2 regions of the Chryseobacterium sp. GW821-FHT04C04 genome follow, and region 1 is predicted to be linked to the other one. Evidence: riboswitches for the same ligand, from Rfam matches in the RefSeq annotation. Region 1 holds a riboswitch; the other holds the start of a gene.
What was found. Region 1 has a riboswitch for cobalamin ahead of prpB (methylisocitrate lyase). Riboswitches for the same ligand answer to the same signal wherever they lie in the genome.
Positions count from the first base shown of each region.

Region 1 (3,156 bases):
TGCTAATAATTTATCTGCAATATCTCTTGCTCCCGCGACATTATGGTCATCTTTTTCAGGCTGAATACTCCCAACTGCCGAAACCATTGAGCGCATAACATCCATTGGGTGTGCCGCTGCCGGAATACTTTTTAAGATATTTCTTACAGAATGAGGAAGACCTCTCAAAGATTTTAATTTAGCTTTATAGTTTTTCAACTGTGCTTCTGTAGGTAATTGACCATAAATAAGAAGGTAAGCCACCTCTTCAAATTGTGTTTTTTCTGCAAGATCCAAAATATCGTAACCTCTGTAATGGAGGTCATTTCCGCTTTTCCCGACACTGCAAAGAGCGGTATTGCCTGCTGTAACCCCGGAAAGTGCTACACTTTTTTTAGGTTTAAATGTTGGTTCGCTATTCGTTGACATGAGTATTTTGTTTAAAAAGATTATCTAATTTTTGTTCATAATCGTGGTAGCCGATACTTTGATAAAGTTCTTCTCTTGTTTGCATGGTATCCAATACATTGGCTTGTGTTCCGTCTTTGCGGATATGATTGTATACATTTTGTGCCGCTTTATTAGCAGCCCGGAAGGCGGAAAGAGGGTAGAGGATGAGCCCGACTCCTGCGTTTTTTAGTTCTTCTGCCGTGTACATTTTAATCATCCCAAACTCCGTAATATTCGCAAGCACAGGAATTCCGGTAGCATCAACAAATTTTTGATAAAAACTTAAGTCGGGTACTGCTTCAGCAAAAATGAAATCTGCACCTGCTTCCTTATAAGCCACGGCTCTTTCTAAAGTTTTTTCCAGCCCTTCATTGGCAAAAGCATCTGTTCTTGCTCCGATAACAAAGCTTTCATCGGTACGGGCATCTGCAGCAGCCTTAAGGCGGTCTGCCATTTCTTCTTTGCTTACGATTTCTTTTCCAGGCCTATGTCCACAACGTTTTGCACCCACCTGATCTTCGATGTGTACCGCCGCCGCTCCGGCTTTGATCAATGATTTAATAGTTCTGGCGACATTAAATGCGGAAGGCCCAAAACCAGTGTCGATATCCACCATAAGCGGTAAATCACAAATATTGGTAATACGCTGAACATCTATGAGCACATCATCCAGAGTGGTAATACCTAAATCAGGAATTCCTAAAGACCCTGCTGCAACACCTCCTCCTGAAAGATAAATGGCATTAAAACCAGCCTGCTGTGCCAATAATGCATGGTTTGCGTTAATGGCTCCAACAATCTGAAGGGGATTTTCTTTTTCCATTGCCTCCCGGAATTTCATGCCGGGAGATTTCCAATTTTCATTTTTGATCATTATAATATTTTATTGTTGAGTTGAAATTTGTTTTCGAATGAGCAGAAGAGCTGTAAATGCTTATCTTTTTAGTAAAAAAGAAAGGGTAGAAAAGGATTTTAGTAATCTTAAAATCATATTGATATTGATGATTTTGCAAAGTTCTTGCCGTACAGGTCTGTACAATAGAGCTGTTGTTACTGCATGAATAATGAAGATTGTTTCGGTACACCTTATAACTTTTTACATTGATTAAACCTTATAAAAAGTTCTCAGTAAACTTCGCGGTGCTTTATTAGAAAAGAAAAATTACGGAAAGGGGGATACGAATTTGAGCCATGGAATAATGAGAACAACCTAATGCTCACTCGTAATCCATCTCAAAAAGTAATACAGATTGACAAAACAGTTTTATCACACTATATCCATAACGTATCATACCTGACTGTAAACTTCAAATCGCGAAAGCATCGTCAATGCGAAATAGGCAGGTCTCCTGACTTGTAACGGTTTTTATCATCCTTCCCATATAAAAAATATACAGTGGATATCAATTAATAAAAACTTTATGTGTTACTTACAGTTGCGCGACAGTTCGTGATTTGCACACGATTCCCTTTTAATGCACACCTAAGTGTAACCAATTTCGGTTGATAAAGAAGGTTTTAAGAACTCCTTGGTGGTAAATATAGGTATTTTATAATAACGAAAAAGATATTTTATGTAATCAATAATTGTTTTGATTTAATGTATTGAAAACGTTATGATTATAAAATTTATTTATAAGATAAATGGATTAATTGCTTTGTTAAATTGATAGAATAAGTGACCAGAAAACCAGAGATAGTTAATAGAATTGTTGTTTTTTTTCCAATTTATAAATTAGAAAAAATATAAGGAATAGAAATATTCAGGACATATATAAAAACAAAAAAACTTACAGGAATTGTTGATTTTTTTGAAGGATTCGAACTCTTGACTGTCCCGATTACAAATCGGGATGCTGTATTTTTTTTGCTGTAAAAGCTTTCTGGTATTGTATGAAAAAAAAAAAGACTCACTAAAAATAGTAAGTCTTTAAGTGAGCGCGAAAGGATTCGAACCTTTGACCGTCCCGATTACAAATCGGGATGCTCTATCTCTGCTATATTTATAAGTTTTTGAATTTTAGATTTACTTTTCCATGCTTTGATTTGTCTTTCTCTTTTATATGCGATTGATTTGGATTCGAAAGTTTCAAAATATACAATAGTCCAATCTTTAGCTTTTGAAGTAAAGCCCTTATGATCTGATAGGTGTTTTCTTAATCTTTCTTGTAAAGATTCTGAAGAATGTCCGATATAGAACTTATCTAAGATTCTGGAATGGAGGATATAACAAAAGTGCATAGAACTAAAATACACTTTTAAAGTGTAAAATTCAGATATAATACAAACAAAAAAGACTCACTAAAAATAGTAAGTCTTTAAGTGAGCGCGAAAGGATTCGAACCTTTGACCGTCTGCTTAGAAGGCAGATGCTCTATCCAGCTGAGCTACGCACCCATTGAGTAGTTTTGAGAAAACTACTAAAACAGTCGGGGCGGCAGGATTCGAACCTGCGACCTCCTGGTCCCAAACCAGGCGCGATGACCGGACTACGCTACGCCCCGAATATATAAGTGAGCGGAGGGTAAGGGATTCGAACCCTTGCGACACTTTCGCGTCGACAGTTTAGCAAACTGCTCCATTAACCACTCTGGCAACCCTCCTTTTTGTTTATTTTTTAATGATCGTTGTTCCGTTATTGCGAGTGCAAATATAGAACAGATTTCTTTATTTACCAAATAAAATTCAAGAAAAATTTGTGTATTTTTGAAGTAATAAATCATCCAA
Region 1 covers NZ_JBWKTO010000001.1:1,292,823-1,295,978, reverse strand. The annotation lists gene prpC (bifunctional 2-methylcitrate synthase/citrate synthase) at 1-408, opposite strand, end outside; gene prpB (methylisocitrate lyase) at 395-1,303, opposite strand; cobalamin riboswitch at 1,752-1,942, opposite strand; gene AC07UM_RS05850 (GIY-YIG nuclease family protein) at 2,401-2,670, opposite strand; tRNA gene AC07UM_RS05845 (tRNA-Arg) at 2,753-2,826, opposite strand; tRNA gene AC07UM_RS05840 (tRNA-Pro) at 2,859-2,933, opposite strand; tRNA gene AC07UM_RS05835 (tRNA-Ser) at 2,948-3,032, opposite strand.

Region 2 (3,156 bases), 820 kb from region 1:
GGTAATCATCGAAGACGAAATCCCGGCCAGAAACAAATTGAAACGTTTCATCAGTGAACTCGACGAATCGGTTGAAATTGTTGCAGAAATTGACAAAGTAGAAGAAGCCATCGCTTTTTTTAAAAATTCAAATGTTGATCTGGTCTTTTCTGATATTGAATTATTGGATGGAAATGCCTTTGAAATCTATAATCAAGTGGATATTTCCAGCCCGATTATCTTTACTACGGCCTATGATCAGTTCTTGATGAATGCCTTTGAGAGTAATGGAATAGAATATCTTTTAAAACCATTTTCACAGGATCGTTTCCAAAAAGCCTGGAACAAATTTCTCTTACTGAAAAGCGCTGTATCTGAGCAGCAGGATGTGTTCGTAAAACTTCAGCAAATGCTTAATAACAATCATCCCGGGAAAAACTATAAAAAGAGATTTACAATCAGTTCACATCAGGGAATTTATTTTATAAATACTGAAGATATTGCTTTTTTTGAAGCAGAAGAAGGAATTGTTTTTGCCGTTGACACTGCTGGAAAGAAAAACCTGCTGAATGAGTCAACGTTAAAAGAAATTGAAAAACAGCTGGATCCTTTAGCCTTTTTCAGGATCAACAGAAGTGAACTTGTTCAAAAAAAGCATATTGAAAGAATAGAACGCTACAACAAAAACACCCTCTCCATCAAAATAAAAGGATACAAAGACCGTCTTATTACCAGCCAGAGTATTACCTCTTCCTTCAGAAAGTGGATAGAAGAATAAGGGATGAAATATTTTTTAGAGTCAATAATTTTTAATTCCTAATCAAATCATATGGTCAGTCCATGATTGTTTTTCACCTCAGCCATGACAAAAGTACTGTGGGTACTTCCGATGGAATCTACAGAGCCTAACTTATTAAATACAAAATCCTGATAATGTTTCATATCTCTGACCTGTACTTTCAGAAGAAAGTCAAAATCTCCGGAAATATTATAGCACTCAGCAACTTCTTCAATTTCTAAAATTTCTTTTACAAAATCATAGCCTACAGACCTGTCGTGAATTTTTAGTTTGATCTGACAGAAAACGGTAAACCCACGGTTGAGCTTTTCAGCATCAAGAACAGCAGCATATCTTTTTACAAATCCGTCCTGTTCGAGCCTTTTTACCCTTTCAAAAACCGGCGAAGTAGAAAGGTTTACTTCTTTTGCAAGTTCTTTTACGGTCAGTTTTGCATTTTTCTGGAGCAGCCTGAGCAGCTGTACATCCTTATCATCGAGTTGTTCCACAGAATATTATTCTTTTATAGTATTAAAACAATCAAATTTACAGAATTATATGCTTTAATTTTATTTTTTAAAAGATTAATTTGCTTAATTAATTTACTTTTATTGTGCTTTTGTTCTGTATTATTAATTTTACACAAAATTAAAAACTTTTAATGATGACAATTGTTATCAATAAAAGTACAGTTCTTTAAAGATACTTCATCAAACAGGAAAGGTTTTACTTAAGGTAAATTAATAGGGAATCGTGTGAGAATCACGAGCTGTCGCGCAACTGTAAGTAATACACCAAAGGTTTCTGTCCTTGCATATCCACTGCCAAAGCGGGAAGGATGACGGAAACTGTTACAAGTCAGGAGACCTGCCTTTACTGAATTGACAATGCTTTCGCGGTCTGAAGCTTTTGGGTCATACAGATGATATATCGGATAATGCATTTTTTCGTGTGAGAAAAAATGTACCGTTCGTTATATTACTATTTTCCAAAAACTCTTTATCCAAAGCATTATGAAACATTTTAAAGGGCTTTATCATTAAGTTTAATTAAAAAGTTTAAAAAATGCAAACTCACATTCTGGGCTATCCGCGTATTGGTAGCAAAAGAGAACTCAAAAAAGCCTGCGAGCAATATTGGTCAGGTAAAATTCTTCTGGAAGAACTTCTGAATACAGGCAGGAATATCTGTAACCAAAACTGGAATATTCAGAAAGAAGCAGGTATTGATCTTATTCCGTGCAATGATTTCTCATATTATGATCAGGTGTTGGATATGAGCCTTGTAGTGGGAGCAATCCCGGCACGTTATCATGAAGTGGTGCTGAAAAAGAATAATTCTGAACAGGATCTTTATTTTGCTATGGCAAGAGGATATCAGAAAGAAGGATTGGATATCACAGCGATGGAAATGACCAAATGGTTTGACACCAATTATCACTATATCGTTCCCGAATTTTATAAAAACCAACAGTTTAAGCTGAGTTCAGATAAAATTTTCAATGAATTTGCAGGAGCAAAGCAGGCGGGAATCAACGCAAAGCCGGTTATTATCGGACTTGTTTCTTATCTTCTTTTAGGAAAAGAAAAAGAAGAAGGATTTGATAAACTGGATCTGGCCGGAAATCTTCTTCCCGTATACACAGAGATTTTAACCAAACTTCAGGAGCAGGGCGCTGAATGGATTCAGTTTGACGAACCTTTTCTGGCGTTGGATTTAACGGAAAAAGCGAAAGAAACTTATCATTTTGTTTATTCTGAGATAAGAAAACGCTTCCCGAAACTGAAATTTATTGTTGCTGCGTATTTTGACGGATTGAAAGATAATGTATTGCTTGCTGCTTCACTTCCTGTGGATGTACTGCATATTGATCTTGTAAGAAATCCTGAGCAGCTGGATGATATTCTGAGTGCTATTCCGGAAAGCTTAAGCCTTTCATTAGGAGTAGTTGATGGAAGAAATATCTGGAAAAATGACTATGAAAAGTCATTGTCCTTTATCAAAAAAGCTGTTGAAAAATTAGGACCTGAAAGGATTTTAATTGCTCCATCTTGTTCATTGCTTCATTCACCTTGCGATCTGGATTTTGAAACCCATCTTAATGCTGAGATTAAAAGCTGGCTGGCTTTCGCCAAACAGAAAGTGGAAGAAGTAGTAACGCTTAAAGAACTGGCTTCCGGAACAGAAGATGAACAGATTCTTACAATATTTGAAGACAATAAAAAAGCAATTGCAAGCAGAAGAACATCCTCTCTTATTCATAATGATAAAGTGAAACAAAGAGCCCATGCTGTAACTGAAAAAGATGCGCAAAGAATAAATACATTCAAAATCCGTAAAGAAGAACAGCAAAAAGAATTACAGCTTCCTTTATTCCCAACCACAACGATCGGATCATT
Region 2 covers NZ_JBWKTO010000001.1:468,237-471,392, reverse strand. The annotation lists gene AC07UM_RS02160 (LytR/AlgR family response regulator transcription factor) at 1-757, shown strand, start outside; gene AC07UM_RS02155 (Lrp/AsnC family transcriptional regulator) at 805-1,266, opposite strand; cobalamin riboswitch at 1,462-1,646, shown strand; gene metE (5-methyltetrahydropteroyltriglutamate--homocysteine S-methyltransferase) at 1,823-3,156, shown strand, end outside.
Region 2: another riboswitch for cobalamin. It lies ahead of metE (5-methyltetrahydropteroyltriglutamate--homocysteine S-methyltransferase); the one in region 1 lies ahead of prpB (methylisocitrate lyase).